Regions from separate parts of the Massilia sp. R2A-15 genome, predicted to be linked through region 1. Evidence: predicted binding sites of a transcription regulator. Region 1 holds the regulator's gene; each other region holds the start of a gene.

Region 1 (7,822 bases):
CGGCAGCTGGGTGGCGATGACCCAGCCGAACAGCATGGTGGCGGCGATGGTCAGCACCACCTGCGCCATGCCCAGTCCGAACACGATCGAGCGCATCGCCTTCAATTGCGACAGCGAGAATTCCAGCCCGATCGAAAACATCAGAAATACCACGCCGAATTCGGCCAGCGCGTGGGTGGTGGCGCTGTTTTCGGCCATGCCCATCGCGTGCGGGCCGATCAGGATGCCGACCGCCAGGTAGCCCAGCATCGGCGGCAAGTGCAGCATGCGAAACGCCACCACGCCCAGCACGGCGCTGCCCAGCAACAGTAATGTGAGTTCTAGTCCTGATACCATGGGCCGCGCGCCGCCGTGGCGAAATTGTGTTTAACTGTGACTGGCAAGTTTTTTGCTTTCCCAATTCGTTTATACTGCTGGAACGAGTGTAACCGATGAAAAAACAATGTTGAAAGCTTTTGACGAAAACCTGACCCGCCGCTCGATGGAGCTCGCCCGCGAGACCCTTGAGATCGAAGGCGACGCGATTCGCGCGCTGCACCAGCGCCTGGCCACCGACGACAGCGTCGGCCATGCGGTCGGCCTGCTGCTGGCCTGCACCGGCCGCGTGGTGGTGTCGGGAATCGGCAAATCGGGCCACATCGGCCGCAAGATCGCCGCCACCCTGGCCTCGACCGGCACGCCGGCGATGTTCGTGCATCCGGCCGAAGCGGCCCACGGCGACCTGGGCATGGTCACGCCGCAGGACGCCTTCATCGCCATTTCCTACTCGGGCGAAGCGGCCGAACTGATGGCGATCCTGCCGATCGTCAAGCGCATGGGCGCGCCCCTGATCTCGATGACCGGCAAGCCCAATTCGAGCCTGGCGCAGCTGGCCGACGTCCACCTCGACATCTCGGTGGCCAAGGAAGCCTGCCCGATGAACCTGGCGCCGACTGCCAGCACCACCGTCACGCTGGCGCTGGGCGACGCGCTGGCCGTCGCGCTGCTCGACGCGCGCGGCTTCAAGGAGGAAGATTTCGCCCGCTCGCATCCGGGCGGCGCGCTGGGCCGGCGCCTGCTGACCCACGTGCGCGACGTGATGCGCAGCGGCGACGACGTGCCAAAAGTGAGCGCCGACGCGCTGCTGCCGGCCGCGCTGCTCGAAATCACCCAGAAGGGCATGGGCATGACCGCCATCGTGGACGATGCCGGCCGCCCGGTCGGGGTGTTCACCGACGGCGACCTGCGCCGCATGATCGAGAAGGTCCAGGACTTCACCAAGATCACCATGCGCGACGTGATGCACGCCAACCCGCGCCGCATCCATCCGGAGCAGCTGGCGGTCGACGCGGTGGCGATCATGGAAGAATTCCGCATCAACCAGATGCTGGTGGTGGACGCCGACGACAAGCTGGTGGGCGCGCTGCACATCCACGACCTGACCCGCGCCAAGGTGATCTGATGACCGATACCACGCTCGACCACATCCGCCGCGCCGCCGCCATCAAGGTCTTGATCCTCGACGTCGACGGCGTGCTGACCGACGGCAGCCTGACCTACGGCGAGCACGGCGAAGTGACCAAGACCTTCAATGTGCTCGACGGCCTGGGCATCGAACTGCTGCAAAAGACCGGCGTGCAGGTCGCCATCATCAGCGCGCGCAAGTCGCCGGTGGTGATCCGGCGCGCGGCCGACCTGAAGATCATGCACGTCTACCAGGGCACGCACGACAAGCGCGTGGCCTTTGCCGACCTGCTCGACACCACCGGCTTCACGGCGGAGCAGTGCGGCTACATCGGCGACGACGTGATCGATCTGCCGCTGCTGCGCAAGGTCGGCTTCGCCGTCACCGTCCCGAGCGGCCATCCCGAAGTGCAGCACCGGGCCCATTACGTCACCCGTGCGCCGGGCGGGCGCGGCGCCGTGCGCGAGGTGTGCGACATGGTGATGCGCGCGCAGGGCAACTACGACGCGGCGCTGGCGCCGTACTTCGCCTGACGATGAGCCGGGCCACCCACAAGCGCACCGCGCATCGCTGGCAGGTCGGCGGCCTGATCGCCGCCGGACTGGTGTTCGCGCTGGGCAGCTTCTGGCTGGTCCAGGTGATCAATGGCGGCGACGTCGCCACGTCGTCCGACCCGCTCAAGAGCGAGCCTGACTACATCGTCGAGAAGTTCAGCTTCGTGCGCATGACGCCGGCCGGCAAGCCGGGCTACATCATTTCCGGCGACAAGCTGACTCACCGTCCCAGCGACGACACCTTCGACATCGTCGCGCCGGTGGTGTTGAACATCGGCTCGGAGAAGCCGCCGATGACAATGCATGCGAAGACCGCGCATGTCGATCAGGATAAGAACCTGGTCGACCTGGCGGGCGATGTCGACATCCGCCGCCCGCAGCAGGGCGCAATGCAGGCGATGTCGCTCAAGACCGACGCCTTGACCGTGTTCCCGGACGAGGACCGGATGGAAACCGCGCAGCCATTCCAGCTCGTGATTGGCACGACAAACCTCGCCGGCGTGGGCATGAAGGCCAACAACGCCACCGGCCGGCTCGACGTGCACAACCGGGTTCAGCTCAATTTTCCGCCGCGCGCACGCTGACGCGGACCAGGCAAGAAGAAACAGGGAGCAAAGATGAAGAAGATTTTGTTGGCAATCGCGGTAGGCATGCTGGCCGGCGGCGCCGCCCTGGCCGAGCGCGCCGATTCGCTCAAGCCGATCAACGTGAAGGCCGATACCGGCACGGCCGACATGGTCAAGCAGGGCGGCACGTTCGAAGGCAACGTGGTGCTCACCCGCGGCACGGTGGTCATGAAGGGCGACAAGCTGAAACTCACCGAAGACCCGGAAGGCTACAATTTCGCCACGCTGACGGCGGCGCCGGGCGCGCTCGCGACGTTCCGCCAGAAGCGTGACGGCGGCGCCGACCTGTGGGTCGAGGGCGAGGCCGAACGCATCGACTACGACAACAAGACCGACATCATCAAGCTGTCCGGCCGCGCAAGGGTGACCAACCTGGAGGGCAGCCGCGTGACCGACCGCGCCGAAGGGCCTTTCCTTTCCTACGACAGTCGCAAGGAGCAGTTCGCGGCGATCAACACCCCTTCCGGCCAGAGCAAGGTTGGCGGCGGCCGCGTGGAGTTCACCTTCGACCATCCCAAGCGTCCGGCGCCCGCCACGCCTGCCCCAGGAAAGCAATGATGGAGACAAAATCCTGCGGTAACACCCTGATCGTGCGCGGCCTGCAAAAGAGCTACGGCAAGCGGCTGGTGGTGCGCGACGTTTCGCTGCAGGTCGAATGCGGCGAAGTGGTCGGCCTGCTCGGCCCGAACGGCGCCGGCAAGACCACCTCGTTCTACATGATCGTCGGCCTGGTGCCGTCGGACGCCGGCTCGATCGACATCTCCGGCGTCGACATCTCCAGCCTGCCGATCCACCGCCGCGCGGTGCTGGGCCTGTCCTACCTGCCGCAGGAAGCCTCGGTATTCCGCAAGCTGACGGTGGAGGACAACATCCGCGCCGTGCTGGAGCTGCAGAAGGTGGACGGCAAGGCGCTGACCAAGGACCAGATCAACGAGCGTCTCGATACGCTGCTGGCCGACCTGCAGATCGAGAAGCTGCGCGAGAACCAGGCGATGTCGCTGTCGGGCGGCGAGCGGCGCCGCGTCGAGATCGCGCGCGCGCTGGCCACCAATCCGCGCTTCGTGCTGCTCGACGAGCCGTTCGCCGGCGTCGATCCGATCGCCGTGATCGAGATCCAGCGCATCGTGCGCTTCCTAAAGGAGCGCGGCATCGGCGTGCTCATTACCGACCATAACGTGCGCGAGACGCTCGGCATCTGCGATCGCGCGTATATTATCAACCAGGGTGCGGTGCTCGCTTCGGGCCGTCCTGACGATATCATCGCGGACGAATCGGTGCGGCGCGTGTACCTGGGCGAACATTTCCGGATGTAAGCCATGAAACAGTCACTGCAACTACGGACTTCCCAACACCTCGCGCTCACGCCGCAGCTGCAGCAGTCGATCCGTCTGCTGCAGTTGTCCACGCTCGAGCTGCACCAGGAACTGACCCAGCTGCTGTCCGATAATCCGCTGCTCGAACGGCTCGACGACCCGCTCGACAACTCGGTGCGCCTGCTGGCCGATGGCGCAATCGGCGCTCCCGCCACGCCGGGCGAGGCCGCGCCGGCCCCGGGCGCGCAGGACGCGCCGCCAGGCGAGGGCAGCGGCGACGCGCCCGCCGCCGGTGAAGGCGAGGGCGGCGGCGAGGGAGAATCCCCGGAGGCGGCCGGCGGCGACAGCGAGGACTGGGGCGAGGCGGGCCGCAACAAGACGCCCGACGACGAGGATTCGCGCCCGCAGATCGAAGCGTCGGCCACCACCTTGCGCGACCATTTGATGGAGCAGATGCGCCTGGCGATGCTCGACACGCGCGACCGCGCGCTGGTCGAACTGATGATCGACGCGCTCGACGACAACGGCTACCTGACCGAAACGCTCGAAGAGATCCTCGAGCGCCTGCCGCCCGAGCTCGAGATCGACATCGACGAACTCAAGACCGCGCTGTCGCTGCTGCAAAGCTTCGACCCGGTCGGCGTGGGCGCCCGCAACGCGTCCGAATGCCTGGCGCTGCAGATCCGCCGCATGCCCCACGTGCCGCTGGTGACGCGGCGCATGGCGCTCGACATCGTCTGCAAGCACCTCGCGTGGTTCGCCCAGCGCGACTTCAACAAGCTGAAAAAAGCCCTCGACTGCGACGACGAGGACCTGCGCGAGGCGCAGGCCGTGATTCGCCAGTGCAATCCGCATCCGGGCGCCGCGTTCGGCTCCGGCGCCTCCGACTACGTGGTGCCGGACGTGATCGTGCGGCGCTCGAAGAACGGCTGGACCGTGTCGCTGAACCAGGATGTGATGCCGCGCCTTCGCGTCAACAGCATGTACGCCAACCTGCTCAAGAACGGCAAGGGCGAGGGCCAGCTGGGCGCCCAGCTGCAGGAGGCGAAGTGGCTGATCAAGAATATGCGCCAGCGCTTCGACACGATCTTGCGCGTGGCCGAGGCGATTGTTGAGCGGCAACGGAACTTTTTCTCGCACGGCGCGGTTGCCATGCGTCCACTTGTGCTGCGCGAAATTGCTGATACACTGGGACTACACGAGAGTACGATATCTCGTGTGACAACCCAGAAATACATGCTTACACCGCATGGTATGTTTGAGTTGAAATACTTTTTTGGGAGCCACGTCGCCACCGAAGCAGGAGGGGAAGCATCCTCCACGGCGATACGGGCACTCATCGTGCAACTCACAGGAGCCGAAGACCCTAAAAACCCTTTATCAGACAGTAAGATCGCAGACATGCTGGGGGAACAGGGGATGGTCATTGCACGACGCACGGTGGCCAAATACCGTGAAGCGCTCAAGATCCCGCCCGTCGCCCTCCGCAAAAGTTTGTAGATCGACCTCACACTGTCCCTCTGCGCTTATGACGCACGAACAGCTAGCGACATCATCAAAGGAGTGTGTATGAATCTCACAATCAGTGGACATCATCTCGAAGTGACCCCAGCCATCCGTGAATACGTACAGAACAAACTGGAGCGAGTGAAGCGCCATTTCGATCAAGTGATCGATATCGCCGTGATCCTCACCGTCGATAATCTGACTGAAAAAGAAAAACGGCAAAAAGCCGAAATCAACCTAAGGCTGCCGGGTAAAACCGTGAACGTCGCCAGCCTGTCGTCCGACCTGTACGCGGCCATCGACGCCCTGATCGACAAGCTCGATCGCCAGGTCATGAAATACAAATCCCAAGTGCAGGAGCACAACCACCAGGCCATCAAGCACTTGCAGGAGCCTGAGCTCCCCGCCGCCGCATAAGGCAGGCATCACCTGAAAGCGAGGGCGCCGTCGGCGCCCTTTTCATTTGCGCGGTCGGATAAAATACGCTTTTTCCGTCTTCGACAGCCACCATGACCGACTTCGTCAAAACCCGCATCGCCAACCGCACCGGCATCATCACCCTGGACCGTCCGCGCACGCTCAACTCGCTGTCGCTGGAGATGATCCGCGCGCTGTCCGACGTGCTGCTGGCATGGCGCGACGATCCCGCGGTGGACGCCGTGGTCCTGCGCAGCAGCACCGACAAGGCGCTGTGCGCCGGCGGCGACATCCGCTACTTCCACGACGTCGGCACCCTGCCGACCACCGGCGGCAGCGCCTCGCTGGAAGACTTCTTCACCGAAGAGTACACGCTCAACCACCTGATCCACTTCTACCCAAAGCTGTACGTGGCGTTGATGGACGGCGTGGTGATGGGCGGCGGCCTTGGCATCTCCGAAGCGGGCCCGGACACCGGCCTGCGCGTGGTTACCGATGGCACCAAGCTGGCTATGCCCGAGGTGAACATCGGCCTGTTCCCGGATGTCGGCGGCAGCTACTTTCTGGCGCGCGCGCCGGGCAAGCTTGGCCTTTACCTCGGCCTGACGGGCCTGACGGTGCGCGCCGCCGATGCGCTGTACGCGGGCCTGGCCGACACCTTCGTGCCGCAGGCCCAGATGCCCGCGCTGGCCCAACTGATCGAAGATACGCCGGGCAGCGAACTGCGCGCGGCGATCACGCAATTTGCCGCGCCGTTCTCGGCCGGCCCGAGCGTGCTCGAAGCGGAGCGCGCGTCGATCGACCACCATTTCGGCGAGTCGACCGTCGAAGCGATCATGGCGTCGCTGGAGAAGGACGAAGGCGTGTTCGCGCAGAAGGCGCTGGCCGCAATGAAGAAGCGCTCGCCGCTGCTGATGCGCGTGACGATCGAGCTGCTGCGCCGCGGCGCCGCCATGAGCCTGGCCGATTGCCTGCGCCTCGAGCGCATCCTGGTGCGGCGCAATTTCGAGCACGGCGAAGTACTCGAAGGGATTCGCGCGCTGGTGATCGACAAGGACAACGAGCCGAAATGGAATCCGCCGACGCTGGCGGAGGTGACCGACGAGATGGTCGCGCAGTTCTTCAACTCGCCGTGGCCGGAGCGGGCGCACCCGCTGCGCGACCTGGGGAATTAAGACTGTTCGCGGTGGCGCAGCACGACGCGCTCGGTGGGGCTGAAGTAGGCGGCGAGCCGTTCGGCCATGTACACCGAGCGGTGCTGGCCGCCGGTGCAGCCGAGGGCCACGGTCAGGTAGCTGCGGTTATCGGTCTTGAATGAGGGCAGCCACTTCTCGATGAAGGCGCGAATGTCCTCCAGCAGGTCGGCCGCGCTGGGCTGGGCGTCGAGGAAGGCGATCACCGGCGCGTCCATGCCGGTGAGCGGGCGGAGCGTGATGTCGTAGTAGGGATTGGGCAGCGCGCGCACGTCGAACACGAAGTCCGCGTCGAGCGGCACGCCGAGCTTGAAGGCGAACGATTCGAAGAACAGCGTCAGCGGCGCGCGTTCGATCTCCACCAGTTCCTTGATCCAGGCGCGCAGCTTGTTGGCCGAGAGCTCCGATGTGTCGATCACGTGGCCCAGCTGCTCGATCGCCGACAGGCGCTCGCGCTCTTCCAGGATGCATTCGATCAACGTACGGCGCGCGGCCGGATTGGCGTGCGGGCGCAGCTCGTGCGACAGCGGATGGCTGCGGCGCGTTTCGGAAAAGCGCGCCACCAGCGAATGCGTGTTCGCGGTCAGGAACATCACCTTCACGTCGTGGCCCTGGTCCTTGAGCATGCGCACGTTGGCGGGCAGGTCCACCAGCGACTCGGCGCTGCGCGCATCGACCGCGACGGCCAGGCTTTCGGTGCCTTCGTTATGCAAGGTGTCGACCAGCTGGGGCAGCAGGGCGGGCGGCAGATTGTCGACGCAGTAGTAGC
Region 2 (7,822 bases), 210 kb from region 1:
CCTGCGGGATGCGCGCGAGCGCGAACGGCACCGGCTTGCCGTCGATGACCAGCACGCGCTTGTCGCCGTGGACGATGGCGGGGATGTACTTTTGCGCCATGATCGTGCGGGTGCCCAGTTCGGTCAGCATCTCGACCACCGAACCGAGGTTCATGCCGTCGTCCTTGATGCGGAAGATGCCGGCGCCGCCCATGCCGTCGAGCGGCTTGAAGATGACGTCGCCGTGCTCGGCGTGGAAGGCGCGCAGGCGCGCTTCGTCGGACGACACCAGGGTCGGCGAGGTGAAATGCGAGAACTGCGCGATCGACAGCTTTTCGTTGTGGGCGCGGATCGCCGACGGCTTGTTGAAGATGCGCGCGCCCTGGCTTTCCGCCAGGTCGAGCAACTGGGTCAGGTAGACGTACTCCATGTCGAACGGCGGATCCTTGCGCTCGATGATGGCGTCGAACTCGGACAGGCGCATGCGCTTCTGGCCTTCGACGCGGTACCACTCGTCGGCGTCGCCGGTCAGCGCGATGTGGGCGACGTCGGCGCTGACGATGCCGTTTTCGAGCGCCATGTCGCGCTGCTCGAACGCGTACAAGCTGTGCCCGCGCTTCGCCGCTTCGCGCATCATGGCGAAGGTGGAGTCCTTGTAGATCTTGAAGCCGGACAGCGGATCGGCGAGAAATGCGATTTTCATGGGCTTTCCATTAAGGCTAATGCACTGATTTTAGCTGGAAATGCCGATTGCCGCCGGATGGGCTGCCAAGCCAAAATGGGGTCAGGTCCGCAGGACCAGACCCCCTAGTAGACTTCGGGATTCGGATCGGTGCGCTCCATCTCGAGCGAGGCGGCCAAGAGGCCAAGGCGCGCGACCACGCCATAGACGTAGAAGCGGTTCGGCGCGGCGGTGCCCGGTTTGGCCTTGAGGTCCGGCACCGCGTGCTGCTGCGCGAACGCCAGCGGCACGAACTGCGAGCCCGGGGCATTGAGGTTCTGGTCGACGCCGCGCTCGGCGTGGATGCGGTAGAAGCCGCCCACCACGTAGCGGTCGATCATGTACACCACCGGCTCGGCCACCGCGTCCTTCATCGTCTCGAAGGTCGGCACGCCTTCCTGGATGATCACGTCGGACACCTGCACGCCGTCCTTGATCACCGACATGCGCGCGCGCTGATTGCGGCTCAGGTCCTTGAGCTCGTTGGCGTCCTTGACGGTCAGGATGCCCATGCCGTAGGTGCCGGCGTCGGGCTTGACGATGACGAAGGGCTTCTGGTCCTTGATGCCGTATTCCTTGTACTTCTTGCGGATCTTGGCCAGCAGGGTGCTGACGTTGTCGGACAGGCATTCGAGACCGTTCTCGTCGTCGAAATTGACTTCGCCGCACTTGGCGTGGAAGGGGTTCACCATCCACGGGTCGACGTCGATCAGCTTGCCGAACTTCTTGGCCACTTCGTCGTAGGCGGCCAAGTGGTTGCTCTTGCGGCGGATCGCCCAGCCCGCATGCACTGGCGGCAGCAGCGACTGCTCGTGGATGTTTTCCAGGATCGAGGGGATGCCGGCCGACAGGTCGTTGTTGAGCAGGATCGTACACGGATCAAAGTCGATCAGGCCGACGCGGCGCCCGTTGGGCGAGCGCACCAGCGGCTCGATCACCAGCATGTTGCCGTCGGGCAGCGCCAGCGGTGTCGGCTGGGTGATGTCGGGATTGAGCGTGCCCAGCCGCACATGCAGGCCGGTCTGGCGGAAGATCTGCATCAGGCGCGCGATGTTCTGCAGGTAATGCGGGTTGCGCGTGTGCGTTTCCGGGATCAGCAGCAGGTTGCGTGCGTCCGGGCAGTATTTATCGATCGCGGCCATCGCGGCCTGCACCGACAGCGGCAGCATCTCGGTGGCAAGATTGTTGAAACCGCCAGGAAACAGGTTGGTATCCACCGGCGCCAGCTTGTAGCCGGCGTTGCGCAGGTCGACCGAGCAGTAGAACGGCGGAGTGTGCTCCTGCCATTCCATGCGGAACCAGCGCTCGATGGCCGGCGTGGCGGCCAGGATTTTCTTTTCTAAGTCGAGCAGCGGGCCGGTCAGGGCCGTGACGAGGTGGGGAACCATGTAGGACGTCCTTCAGAACTTCTATGTAATGTAGAAACCGTAAATCGGGGCGAAACCGGCAATTTAAAGGACACAAATGCAAAAAGCGCCCCGCATGGAGGCGCCCGACGGCCCGCTCGCACGGGCCGGGATCAAGCCGGAATCAGGCGTGGTAGGCGGATTCGCCGTGGCTCGTGATGTCGAGCCCTTCACGTTCTGCTTCCTCCGGTACGCGCAGGCCGACCACCAGGTCCACCAGCTTGTAGGCGATCAGGGAGACCACGGCCGACCAGATGATGGTCGTGCCGATCGCCTCGGCCTGCACCAGCACCTGGCTGCCGATCGAATAGGCATCGGCCGACATCTTGTTGGTGGTGTAGTCGAAAATCCCCTGGCCGCCCAGTTGTGGCGCAGCGAACACGCCGGTCAGCAGCGCACCGAGGATACCGCCGACGCCATGCACGCCGAATACATCCAGCGAATCGTCGGCGCCGATCATGCGCTTCAGTCCGTTCACGCCCCACAGGCAGATGATACCAGCGAGCAGGCCAATGACCAAGGCGCCCATCGGGCCGACGTAGCCGCAGGCCGGGGTGATGGCCACCAGGCCGGCCACCGCGCCGGACGCGCCGCCCAGCATCGACGGCTTGCCCTTGGTGATCCATTCGCCGAACACCCACGAGACTGTGGCGCAAGCGGTAGCCAGCAGAGTATTGATGAAGGCCAGCGCGGCGACGTCGCCCGCTTCGAGCGCCGAGCCGGCGTTGAAGCCGAACCAGCCGACCCACAGCATCGAGGCGCCGATCATGGTCATGGTCAGCGAGTGCGGGGCCATCGATTCGCGGCCGTAGCCGACGCGCTTGCCGATCATGAAGGCGCCCACCAGGCCGGCGATGGCGGCGTTGATGTGGACCACGGTGCCGCCGGCAAAGTCGAGCGCGCCCTTCTGCCACAGCCAGCCGGCCTTGGCCGTTTCGGTGGCCAGGGTGGCGCCGTCCTTGATGGCGTCGGGGCCGGTCCAGAACCAGACCATGTGGGCGACCGGCAGGTAGCCGAAGGTAAACCACAGCACGATGAACAGCAGCACCGCGGTGAACTTGGCGCGCTCGGCAAAAGCGCCCACGATCAGGCCGCAGGTGATCGCCGCGAAGGTGCCCTGGAAGGCGACGTAGACGAACTCGGGAATGACGACGCCCTTGCTGAAGGTCGCGGCGGTCGAGAACGTGGCCTTGGCCGGGTCCCAGATGCCAGACAGCAGCGCGCGGTCGAACTTGCCGATGAACGGGCTGCCCTCGGTGAAGGCGAGCGAGTAGCCGTAGATGCACCACAGGACGATGATCACGGCGAAAATCATGAACACCTGCAGCAGCACCGACAGCATGTTCTTGGCGCGCACCAGGCCGCCGTAGAACAGCGCCAGGCCGGGGATCGTCATCATGATCACCAGCACGGTGGCGATGAACATCCAGGCGACGTCGCCCTTGTTCGGGACAGGCGCGGCGGGCACGGCTGCGGCAGGCGCCGCAACCGGAGCGGCCACCGGCGCGTTGACAACCGCCGGCGCGGCGATCGGCACCGTGGTCACCGCGGTCGGTTGGGCCGGCTTCGGCGCATCCTGGGCGGCGGCGCTGAAGGCGCCGCACATGGCAACGGCCACAGCCAGGCCGGACAGCCACTTGACGATACTTTTATTCATCTGGATTCCCCTTAAAGTGCTTCGTTGCCGGTCTCGCCGGTACGAATGCGGACGACCTGTTCCAGGTTGTACACGAAGATTTTCCCGTCGCCGATCTTGCCGGTGCGGGCCGCTTTTTCGATCGCTTCGATGGCCTGCTCGACGATCGCGTCGTCCACCGCCGCCTCGATCTTGGTCTTCGGCAGGAAATCGACCACATACTCGGCGCCCCGGTACAGCTCGGTGTGGCCTTTCTGGCGTCCGAAGCCCTTGACTTCCGTGACCGTGATGCCCTGCACGTTGATGGCCGACAGCGCCTCGCGCACCTCGTCGAGCTTGAACGGTTTGATGATGGCAGTGATCAGTTTCATGGCAACTCGCTTAGAAGGTTTTGGACACGGACAACACGGCGCCGGTCTTGCCGAGGTTCTTTCCTGAAGGGCTGAAGTAGGCGTCGGTGTTGGCATGGACCGCCGCCAGGGAAACGCTGCAGATGCCGAAGTCCTTGGTCACGCCGATCTTGTAGTCGGTGTAGGACGCGGCATCGTGGCGCTTGACCTTCTGGTGGCCCGCGTGCAGGTTCAGCACCAGGCCGGTACCTATGTCGATGTTGGCGCCGACGTCGAGGTAGCCGCTGTTCTTGCTGTCGGCGAAGCCGAACAGGTTCGTCGTCGAGTGCGAGTACTTGATGTAGCCGGGCCCGTAGCCAACCTGGCCGTAGAGCTCGAAGGTGTTGGCGCTCGGCGACAGCGAGTTCGACGGGTAGAGGTAGTAAAGGCCGCCGACGTCATAGGTGATGCCCTTGGCGATCTCGCCCTTCTTGCCGCCGTAGATGTCCCATTCGATGTTGCCGTCGCCGCCGGAATCCTTGATCCAGTGGATGGTCGAGGCCCAGGTGCCCAGGTAGAAACCGGTCGGATTGTTCACGTAATCGGCGCCGCCCTGCAACGCCGGCTTCAGGCGCGACTGCGAGATGCCCCGATAACGGTAATCGGTCGTCACGGCAGCGTTGAAGCTGACCTCATTGTCGGGCTTGGCGTCTTCCGCGCGGGCGGTCGATGCGAGCGAGGACAGGGCAAGAGTGATCGCTGCGGCAAGTTTCAACTGGCTTTTCAGGTGTTTCATGGCGATTCCCCTATTGGTTTTGAACGAATGGTGCGGATGCGCATTACAATCTTGCGTTGCGAAGCTCTACGGATTCATTAGCAGATTGCATGCCAGCCGAAATTCGCCCGGCGTCGCTTGTTTTTTCGCTCTTGCGTCCCCAAATTTACAGTTAACGAACAATAATTTTTGTGCAGCGCACGATCGCCGTTGGCGCGCGCACCGATTTAATGCCCTGGATGCACCACTTTGGTGCATCTTCGCGCTCGACAACAAGGAACCATCATGGACATGAACAGCTTTTTCAACGACTTGCAGGGCAAGATCCACAACGCGATTGAGAACTCGCCGGCCAAGGACATCGAAAAGAACGTCAAGGCAATGATGACCCAGGGCTTCTCCAAGCTTGACCTGGTCACGCGCGAAGAGTTCGACATTCAGGCGCAGGTGCTGGCCAAGACGCGCGCCAAGCTCGAGGCGCTGGAAGCGAGGATGGCTGAACTGGAAGGCAAGACGGCCGAGCCGACGCCGCCGAAGTAATTTCCGCCGCGCCGCGGACGACCGCCTGGCGTTGTCGCTGGCGCTTGCCGAAGGGATGGGGTCTGGTCCTGCGGACCTGACCCCGTTTTTGTCGCCGGCGCATCTCCACGACACTGCGCGGCCTCAAGAAAAGCTTGCCAAAATTAACACATTGGTGCACCATCGATCTGCTCGTTTAACGACCAGGAGACCGCTGATGATCAAAGTGACCGCGATGTATCCGCACACGCCGGACGCCCGATTCGACCTTTCCTATTACGTCGACAAGCACATGCCGATGGTGAAAGATCGATTCGGCGCAGCCTGCACGTCCTACACCATCGACAAGGGCGTGGCCGGCATGGCGCCAGGCTCCGCCCCCACCTACGGCATCATGTGCCATTTCTTTTTCGACTCGCTCGACGCCTTCCAGTCGGCCTTCGCGCCGCATGCCCAGCAGATCCTGGGCGACATACCCAATTACACCGACCTCACGCCGGTCATACAGATCAGCGAAGTGCTGGTCGGCTGAACTTCAATCGCCTCACTTCGCGGGGAATTCACATGGCGACATCGCTTGAAGGCCAGATCCGGCATTTCGTCGGCAGCAATCACCAGAATATCGTGGCGTTGTCGAGCGCCATCTCCGCCAACAATTGGGGCGCGGTGCGGTCCGTGGTGGACCGCGTGTCGAACCTGGAAGTCACCGCCAGCATCGCCAACCTGATCAACTCGTCCACGGCTGCGTTCGAGGATTTCGTCGCACGTTTGAAAGCGAAGTTTCCGCCCGACGCGATCAAGATTGTGTTTGGCGGCGTGCTGGGCGGCGTGGGCGGCGCCGCTCTTACGGAAGCCGCTGGCCTGGCCATCGCGCTGGGAATCTCTGTCGTGTCGGTCGAGATCATCGCCATCGCAATGCTGCTGTGGGGAATTTCGATGGCCCTGCCCGCGATCTGGCGCATGGCGCACGAGAAGCTGGCGCAGATGGACGGAAATTTCGTAGCCGAATGAGTCGTCGCGGCGCGCTGCCGGATTGAGCGTCAGCGGTTTATCCGCCCGTGCGTTTCGGCTTGTGGCCCTGCTTCGTCAGCCAGTCCATCACCAGCTCGCAGTGATCGCCCTGCACTTCGATCACGCCGTCCTTGACGGTGCCGCCCGAGCCGCACGCGCTGCGCAACTGCTTGCCCAATGCCGCCAAAGCGATTGCGTCGAGGGCGAGTCCCTTGACGACGGTGACGCACTTGCCGCCGCGCCCTTTGGTCTGGCGCGACACGCTCACCTTTCCATCACCCAGGATTACCGCTGACTGTCCCCCTTTGCACGTGCACTCGCCAAGCGCGCGCCGGCAGTCCGGGCACATGCGGCCGCTTTCGGTGGAATAGACCAGGCCAGTCGTTTTGCCGCTCTTCATGAACTATTTTTCTTCCCTTATCTGGAATCGGTTTTGGCCGGATTTTTGGCGATAAATTCCCTCGCCAACTGCTCGGCCGGGGAGAGCTGATCCAATGCGAGTTTCCCTAGAATTCTGATCACGGACTCCCTCGCATCATGCCCGATCTCGTTTTCCGCATCGTCGCGCGGCACATCCGCGAATTGCGTCGCAGCGCAGCGATACCAGGCGTAAGCTTCGACCGGACTCGGCGCCTCGCCCTTGCCGGCCTCGAGCGCCTGAGCCAGATGCCATTGCGATTCCGAATGGCCGACAACGGCAGCCTTCCGCCACAGCGCGACCGCACGAGCAGGATCCGGCTCGCCGCCCAGACCGTTGTAAAGAAGGAAGCCGAGGTTATTCAACGCGGAAGTCTCGCCCTGTTCGACTGCCATCAACCAATGCGCGCGCGCGGCCGCATAGTTTTTCTCACGATAGGCCTGCACCCCGAGGTTGTACTCTGTCTCCACCGCCTGCGCGGAAGCGCATCCGAAAAGCATGACAAGGAATGCCGCAGCGAATCGGCGAGGGGAAATCAAACGCATCGGCCTGCCCTTCCTTCGTTATCAAAAGAGATATGCCTTCAAGTATGACAGAGCCATGATCCCGAGCAAGAATAATCGGCATCGCGCACACTTCTGCCCCCTCTCAATCCCTGTCCCCCCAATGACTCTATGATGCAAGTGGCAAGTAATGAGCTTGCAAGAAAGCAAAATACGCGTCTTCACTAATCTAGCGGAGCTAGTCATGTCGGACAATGGTAGGTCTTTTACCTGGCAAACAGGGGTAGCCATCGGTAGCTTAGCGGTTTCACTCTCTGGGAACTGGATCCAATATCAGAACCTTCAGAGTAAGAAGACTGAGTTAGCTCAGGCACAAACGACTCTAGACGCAACTTTGCAAAAGATGAGGGATCAAAAGGATGCCAAAGACGCTAAGCGACGCGATATGGAACTAAGGATGAGTATGCTAGACCAAAAACTTGTGGCAGCCGAAGATGAAATACGGGTGGCCTCTGCTAACGTGGT
Region 3 (7,822 bases), 1.1 Mb from region 1:
CTGTACGGCGCCGGCACCTCGCGCGAAGGCGAAATCCTCGACCTGGGCGCCGACAACAAGATCGTCGAAAAGTCCGGCTCGTGGTACAGCTACAACGGCGAGCGCATCGGCCAGGGCAAGGACAACGCCCGCCTGTTCCTGGTCGAGCGTCCGGCGCTGGCGCGCGAGATCGAAAACAAGGTGCGCGCGGCGCTGGGCGTGCGCGAGCTGCCGCCGGTTGCCGGCGAAGAGGCAGCGAAGCCGGCCGCCAAGCTGAAAGCCGTGGCCGAGTAATACCATGGCTGCGCCCCAGCTGAGCCTGAAGGGCCGGGCATTGCGCTTCCTGTCGATGCGCGAGCACAGCCGGCTCGAACTGGGGCGCAAGCTGGCGAAGTATGCGGAAGAGGGCGACGACGTCAATGCGCTGCTCGACTTCCTCGAACAAAACAACTGGCTGTCGCAGGAACGCTTTTCCGAGTCGCTGATTCACCGGCGCGGAGCGCGCTACGGCAACAATCGCATCGTCGCCGAACTGCAGCAGCATGGCGTCAAGGGCGAAGCGCTGGCCGAGCTCAAGGCGGGGCTGGCCGACACCGAAGCGGCGCGCGCCGCCGAGGTCTGGCAGCGCAAGTTTGGCGAAGTGGCGACGGATGCGGCGGGGCGCGCGAAGCAGATGCGCTTTTTGCTCACGCGCGGCTTCTCGCAGTCGGCGGTGCGCAAGGCCATCAAGGGCAGCGACGACGAGTTCGAATAGCCGCCGAAGCGGGTGAGGTTGGAAGTCAGGTCCGTGGACCTGACCTCGGTTCTGTCGGTGCCGTTCGCAAGGCCGCGCGGTCGGCGAAACCGGGGTCTGGTCCCGCGGACCTGACCCCATCGTCGTCGTCGCCGCGCGCGAAAAAGCGGCGGCGGCATCTCTGCCGGGGCTGGTCTTTCGGGCTTGGACCCGTTGATTGGATAACGATTTCCCAGCAAGGCGCCTTTCGCCGTATGCGGCAACTTCGGTTGAGCGCGCATACTCCTCACCGGCGGAAGGCGCCGCGCTTTTTTTTTGCGCGCGAGCCCGGCGATTCGCCGCTCGATCCGGCGCTGCAACTACTTCCCACCTTTAAGCTGATGACGCTGTTCATCTCGAAGCCGCTGCCGCCTGGCTTGTCATCGCCGCCCACCCCCGCTTCGCAGCGGGCCGTCTCGGGATCGCCACCAACGGGGACAGGTCCGCAGGACCAGACTCCCGACTCCAGCGGCGCGCACACCGCATAACCTTAATCAAGAGGCAATAAAATCGCTCAATATCGGGCAAAATTCTATGTTGCAGTGCAACCGAGCGCAGTCTTGTGCTAAACTTTTGGGGTTTTAGCAGCGCCGCAAGAGCGGTTGTCTCCGTAGAAACTGCGGCGACGTGCATCAGCACACGGCTGCATCACTATTTACCGCCGCATCGCCGGCCCTGGTCTCTATGCCCTTGTCTCCACCTGTTCGCCGCGCTTTACGGCATACCCGCGCGATCCACGTTGACGCCTTTGCGCGCGAGGATGGCCTGTGGGATCTCGACGCGCGCATCAGCGACGTGAAGGTCAACGACATCCAGCTCGCCTCCGGCCTGCGCGAAGGCGGCGACCCGGTGCACGACCTGAACCTGCGCATCACGATCAACCGCGACCTGGTCATCGTCGATGCCGAAGCGGCCTCCGACAAGGTGCCGTATCCCGGTTATTGCGACACCATCGCGCCGGCCTACAAGAGCCTGGTCGGCCTGTCGCTGATGAACCATTTCCGGCTGCACCTGAAGGACCGCCTCGCTGGCGTGCTCGGCTGCACCCACCTGACCGAACTGGCGTTGGTGCTGCCGACCGCCGCCATCCAGGCCTATGCCAATGACGTCATCAAGACGCGCGACGGCGATGCGGTCGATGACTCCCCTGAACGTCCATTCCAGCTCGATCGCTGCCATGCGCTGCGCGTCGATGGTCCCGCCGTTGCCCGCTACTATCCGCGTTGGGCACTGAAAGTCGTCAATAGTTGATAGTAAATAGTTAGCAGTCGCAGTGCGCGTGCCAGTTGCGCGAACCAATCGTATTTCAACCGTAATTCTACAAACACAGTTTCTGAAGAAGGGAAGCCAGCATGAAGATCCATGAGTATCAAGGCAAGGAAATCCTCCGAAAGTTCGGGGTGACGGTACCGCGCGGCATTCCGTGCATGACCGTGGAAGAGGCCGTCAAAGCGGCTGAAACGCTGGGCGGACCGGTCTGGGTCGTCAAGGCGCAGATCCATGCTGGCGGCCGCGGTAAAGGCGGCGGCGTCAAGGTCGCCAAGTCGCTCGAGCAGGTCAAGGAATATGCCGACCAGATCATGGGCATGCAGCTGATCACCCACCAGACCGGCCCTGAAGGCCAGAAGGTCCGTCGCCTGCTGATCGAAGAAGGCGCCGACATCAAGCAGGAACTGTACGTGTCGATGGTCACTGACCGCGTTTCGCAGCGCGTCGTGCTGATGGCCTCGTCGGAAGGCGGCATGGACATCGAGGAAGTCGCTCACTCGCATCCTGAAAAAATCCACTCGATCGCGATCGATCCGGCCGTCGGCCTGACCGACGCCGAAGCGGACGACATCTCCGCCAAGATCGGCGTGCCGGCCGGCTCGATCGCCGATGCGCGCGTTCAGCTGCAGGGCCTGTACAAGGCTTACTGGGAAACCGATGCATCGCTGGCCGAAATCAACCCGCTGGTCATCACCGGTTCGGGCAAGGTCATCGCCCTCGACGCGAAGTTCAACTTCGACTCGAACGCGCTGTTCCGCCAGCCTGAAATCGTCGCCTTCCGCGACCTGGACGAAGAAGATCCGGCCGAAGTCGAAGCATCGAAATTCGACCTCGCCTACATTTCGCTCGACGGCAACATCGGCTGCCTGGTCAACGGCGCCGGCCTGGCCATGGCGACCATGGACACCATCAAGCTGTTCGGCGGCGAGCCTGCCAACTTCCTCGACGTGGGCGGCGGCGCGACGGCTGAAAAAGTCACCGAAGCGTTCAAGATCATGTTGAAGAACCCGGGCCTGAAAGCCATCCTGGTCAACATTTTCGGCGGCATCATGCGCTGCGACGTGATCGCAGAAGGCGTGATCACCGCATCGAAGGCCGTGCAGCTGCAAGTGCCGCTGGTTGTCCGCATGAAGGGCACCAACGAAGACATCGGCAAGAAGATGCTGGCCGACTCCGGCCTGCCGATCATCGCCGCCGATACGATGGAAGACGCAGCGAAAGCCGTTGTCGCCGCTGCCGCTGGTAAAGCCTAATTCGAAGGAAATAACATGTCGATCCTGATCAATAAAGATACAAAAGTCATCACCCAGGGGATTACCGGCAAGACCGGCCAGTTCCACACCCGTATGTGCCGCGACTACGCGAACGGCAAAGCCGCTTTCGTCGCCGGCGTGAACCCGAAGAAGGCCGGCGAAGACTTCGAAGGCATTCCTATCTACGCCAACGTGTCGGAAGCGAAAGCCGCCACCGGCGCGACCGTGTCGGTGATCTACGTGCCGCCAGCGGGCGCCGCCGCCGCGATCTGGGAAGCCGTCGAAGCCGACCTCGACCTGGCGATCTGCATCACCGAAGGCATTCCTGTGCGCGACATGATGGCGCTGAAGGACCGCATGGCCAAAGCCGGCTCGAAGACCCTGCTGCTGGGTCCTAACTGCCCAGGCCTGATCACCCCGGACGAAATCAAGATCGGCATCATGCCGGGCCACATCCACAAGAAGGGCCGCATCGGCGTCGTCTCGCGTTCGGGCACCCTGACCTATGAAGCAGTCGGCCAGCTGACCGCACTGGGCCTGGGCCAGTCGTCGGCAGTGGGCATCGGCGGCGACCCGATCAACGGTCTGAAGCACATCGACATCATGAAGATGTTCAACGAAGATCCGGATACCGACGCGGTCATCATGATCGGCGAAATCGGCGGTCCTGACGAAGCCAACGCTGCGTACTGGGTCAAGGAAAACATGAAGAAGCCGGTGGTTGGCTTCATCGCCGGCGTCACCGCGCCACCGGGCAAGCGAATGGGCCACGCCGGCGCGCTGATCTCGGGCGGCGCCGACACCGCGCAAGCGAAGCTGGATATCCTGGAAGAGTGCGGCATCAAAGCCACCAAGAATCCATCGGAAATGGCGCGTCTGCTGAAGGCCATGCTGTAAGGCTTTTGCTGCCGGGATAACTTGCCCGGCGCCAGACTAGGTAGAATATATGGGGAGCGGCGACGCTCCCCATGTGCGTTTACAGTCCAGGCGGAGGCCGGCAATGTCCAAACTGATCATATCGCGCAACAAAGAGGTGGTGCGGCAAGTCGAGCTGACCGAGCGCCGCATGACGATCGGCCGCCACCCGGACAACGACATCGTCATCGCCAACGGCGCCGTCAGTGCGCGCCATGTCGCCATCACCCGCCGCGGCGACCAGGCGGTGCTGGAAGACCTGGGCAGCAGCAACGGCACCTTCGTCAACGGCCAGCGCGTGGCGCAGGCGGTGCTGGCGCCGGGCGACCGGGCCGCCATCGCCACCTACGAGGTGCAATTCCTGGCGCAGGAGGCGCCGCCGGCGCCGGCGCCGCTCGGCTGCATCGAGATCCTCAATGGCGCCAGTGCCGGTAAAACCCTGTCGCTGCAAAAACCGCTGACGACGCTGGGCAGTCCCGGCGTGCTGGTGGTGGTGATCAGCCGCCATCCGGACGCCTACTATATAGCGCAGGTCCAGGGCGACGCGGTGGGCCGCGTCAACGCCGACGCCGTCACCGCCGTCCCGCGCGCGCTGCGTGATGGCGACGTGCTGGAACTGACCGGCACCCGGATGCGCTTCGCCGCCAAAAATTGCTGATCCGCGCCAAAACGACAATTTTCGGCGGGCAACTGACAAGAATTGTCAGTCGGATCGACAAAAAACGTCGGATCTACCCTAATTTCATATCGGAAAGATAATCAAAAGCATTGTTTTCGGGCTGGCACGGCTATTGCTTTATACCAAGTCAGTAGCACGACACACACAACAACCCACCCCGAAGGAGCTTTAAAATGAAATCGATGAAAATGGTCAAGAAGGCACAAGCTGGTTTCACCCTGATCGAATTGATGATCGTCGTGGCGATTATCGGTATCCTGGCGGCAGTGGCAATTCCTGCATACAGCGACTACACCGTCAAGGCCAAGATCGCCAACGCCCTGTCGTCGGCTGGTTCGCTGAAGACCGCAGTAGCCCTGTGCGGCCAGGAAAACGGCGATGTTGCCAACTGCAACACCGCAAACACCGCGGCTAACCTGCCAGCGTTCACCCCAACCAAGGAAGTCACCGGCGCAACCATCACCGGCGCTGGCGTAGTCACCCTGACCTTGGCTGACATCGGCAAGAACACCTCCGGCAAGACGATCATCATGACCCCGACCGTCGGCACCTCGGCAGTGACCTGGACCAACACCAGCTCGATGACCGCCACCGACAACTCGGCCGCCTACAACGCCATCATCAAGAACAACCCACCAGCAGCAGCTTCGGGTACCTAATACCGCAAGCCGTAGTATCAAAGCCGCCCTCGGGCGGCTTTTTTCCATTTCCGACCTGACAGGGTGAGACGATGCAACAGCGCGACAATGCCATTGATGGGATGCGGCCGAATTACTTGACGACGCAACAATTCCTGCCGCTGTCCGGAACGCTGCAGCTCTGCGCCGGGATTGGCGTCATCGCATTGTTCGCCGACGGGCATGACGAGCAGCGGCTCTGGCAGCTCGCCCTGTACGCCGTGCTCGCCGCCGGGGCCTTGTTGCGCGGCCTGCCTGGCCTGCTGAATGCGCCGGAGCAGCGCGGTCTGCGCTGGTCGCTCGCGGGATTCTTCGCCTGCGGCGCCGTCTCCGCGCTGTTTGCATTTTCGGCGCGCCACGCGCTGCTGGAGATGGCGATGCTGCTGATGCTGTTGCTCGCTTCGCTATTCATCGCCCAGGAAATCTCGCGCAACCGCACGGCCGGCCTGGCGCTGGTGCTGCAAACCTGCGCCATCGGCTGCGCTGCTTACGCTCTGAAAGTGGCGCTGCTGTACACCGCCGCCGTGAGCAACCACATCCAGCCGGGCGTGGAGATCTTCGCGCCGGGATTCAGCAACTACCGATTCCTCAATCACGCCCAGACGGTCGCGTTGCCGCTGCTGGTGTTGTTGTGCGTGCTGGTGAAATCGCGGATCGCCCGTTGCGGGGTCTTCGCCCTCACCGCGTTCTGGTGGGCGCTGCTGTTCCTCACCACCGGGCGCGGGACCATGATCGGGATCGCGGCCGGCTGCGTCGTGGCCCTGGTCCTGCGCCGCCGCCACGCGTACGGCTACTGCAAGGCGATGGTCGTGACCGCGTGCGGCGGACTGGCGATCTACGCGCTGCTGTTCGCCCTCCTGCCGATGGCGCTCGGGCTCGGTCCTGCCGGCCTGCTTGGCGCTGTGGCGCAGCGCACGGCCATCGACCCGACCTCGGCGCGATTGCCGCTGTGGACGCGCGCGCTGGAACTGATTGCCGCGCATCCTGTGCTCGGCGCCGGCCCGATGCATTTCGGCCATTACGCCATCGACATCCAGAACGGCGCGCATCCGCACAACTGGATCCTGCAGATCGGCGCCGAATGGGGCATACCGGGACTGCTGTTCCTGTGCGCCGCGATCGGCTACGCGCTGCGCTCGCTGCTGCGCACCGCGCCGCGCATTGCGGCCGGTGACGCCGGCAACCAACACATGCTGGCGGCCTGGATCGCCATCGGCGCGGCCATCCTGGTGGACGGCCTGGTCTCGGGCCTGCTCGTCATGCCGGTGAGCCAATTGTGGATCGCGCTGTATATCGGCTGCGCGGCCGGCTGGACGCTGTCGTTGCGGGGAAGCGGAAGTGGAGGGGAGCGGCGCCGCGCGAACCTTCTGCCGGGTGCGGTGCTGATGCTGCTGGCGGCGGCGGGAATCGCCATCGGCGTTGCGCCCGAGCTGCCGCAACGTGTGCGCAATGAGCCGCTGTCGGCCAGGGAGGCGGCGATGTACAACGGCTACGGCCACCCGCGCATCTGGCTGGCGGGATACTTCTGACGCTAGACGATTTTCTGGCGGTCGGCGATGAGCGCTTCGTAGGTCATGTTCTGCACCAGCATCTGGTGCGACGGATCGAGTTCGACGAACTGCACCCCGTAGGTGAACACCTCGAGCCGGTCGGACGAAGGCTGCAGCACATTGACGTTCCTGATGGTGGCGCGGGTGGATACGGCAACCTGCTTGTCGCCAGGGGCGGTCAGCGAAAACTGCAGCGTCACCATTTCATCGTTCGACGGCAGGCGGCGCGGCGATTCGATCAGCGCCCCGGTCACGCTCAGGTTTACCAGGAAGCAGTTGATCGGCGCCGAACCCATGCGCGACCCGGTCACCTGCGCCGGAATGTCCACCTTCACGCGCATCGCCGCGCGCAGGCTGGTGCCGTGGATCGAGGTGGGGAAGGTAATGTGCGCATACAGCAGCGGGCGGCCGAACACGCGCGCCACGGTGCAGTCGAACGAACAGACGGTCACGCCGGAAAACACCCTGATGGTCAGCTTTTCGCCCTCGGACAAGGCGATCGGCACCCCGTTGTCGGTGGGGATCTTGACGATCATGTACTCGTCCTTGACGTAGCCGATCAGCGTTGAAAAGTGCTGAACCGGCTTGATGCTGCGGTACGTCAGGAACTGAAGGCGCCCGCCGACCTGCAGGTTCATGGCCTCGAATTCAAGTTCCTGCGGCTTTTGCGTACCCTGCTCGTTGTCCATTGGTCCAAATAATCGTTATGATAGGGTCAATAGTATGCA

The links. The regulator sigma-54, encoded in region 1, starts transcription at its own class of promoters, with help from an activator protein. The targets are predictions, from matches to a motif close to TGGCANGNAANCTGCTTT.
Positions count from the first base shown of each region.
Region 2: the regulator sigma-54 is predicted to act here: its motif matches at 4,945-4,962, upstream of Q4S45_RS00700 (TorF family putative porin).
Region 3: the regulator sigma-54 is predicted to act here: its motif matches at 4,969-4,986, upstream of Q4S45_RS18005 (pilin).

Region 1 is NZ_CP131935.1:4,979,606-4,987,427, forward strand. It holds gene Q4S45_RS22940 (monovalent cation:proton antiporter family protein) at 1-336, opposite strand, end outside; gene Q4S45_RS22945 (SIS domain-containing protein) at 443-1,441, shown strand; gene Q4S45_RS22950 (HAD family hydrolase) at 1,441-1,977, shown strand; gene lptC (LPS export ABC transporter periplasmic protein LptC) at 1,980-2,582, shown strand; gene lptA (lipopolysaccharide transport periplasmic protein LptA) at 2,616-3,182, shown strand; gene lptB (LPS export ABC transporter ATP-binding protein) at 3,179-3,937, shown strand; gene Q4S45_RS22970 (RNA polymerase factor sigma-54) at 3,941-5,437, shown strand; gene hpf (ribosome hibernation-promoting factor, HPF/YfiA family) at 5,507-5,860, shown strand; gene Q4S45_RS22980 (enoyl-CoA hydratase/isomerase family protein) at 5,953-7,035, shown strand; gene rapZ (RNase adapter RapZ) at 7,032-7,822, opposite strand, start outside.
Region 2 is NZ_CP131935.1:158,473-166,294, reverse strand. It holds gene gshB (glutathione synthase) at 1-682, opposite strand, end outside; gene gshA (glutamate--cysteine ligase) at 787-2,088, opposite strand; gene Q4S45_RS00710 (ammonium transporter) at 2,231-3,763, opposite strand; gene Q4S45_RS00705 (P-II family nitrogen regulator) at 3,775-4,113, opposite strand; gene Q4S45_RS00700 (TorF family putative porin) at 4,124-4,867, opposite strand; gene Q4S45_RS00695 (accessory factor UbiK family protein) at 5,132-5,386, shown strand; gene Q4S45_RS00690 (EthD family reductase) at 5,583-5,897, shown strand; gene Q4S45_RS00685 (hypothetical protein) at 5,930-6,376, shown strand; gene Q4S45_RS00680 (translation initiation factor Sui1) at 6,414-6,776, opposite strand; gene Q4S45_RS00675 (tetratricopeptide repeat protein) at 6,794-7,339, opposite strand; gene Q4S45_RS00670 (hypothetical protein) at 7,488-7,822, shown strand, end outside.
Region 3 is NZ_CP131935.1:3,909,741-3,917,562, reverse strand. It holds gene recA (recombinase RecA) at 1-273, shown strand, start outside; gene recX (recombination regulator RecX) at 278-733, shown strand; gene Q4S45_RS18025 (DUF2889 domain-containing protein) at 1,436-2,002, shown strand; gene sucC (ADP-forming succinate--CoA ligase subunit beta) at 2,104-3,273, shown strand; gene sucD (succinate--CoA ligase subunit alpha) at 3,289-4,170, shown strand; gene Q4S45_RS18010 (FHA domain-containing protein) at 4,274-4,846, shown strand; gene Q4S45_RS18005 (pilin) at 5,050-5,526, shown strand; gene Q4S45_RS18000 (O-antigen ligase) at 5,643-7,073, shown strand; gene Q4S45_RS17995 (flagellar brake protein) at 7,076-7,783, opposite strand.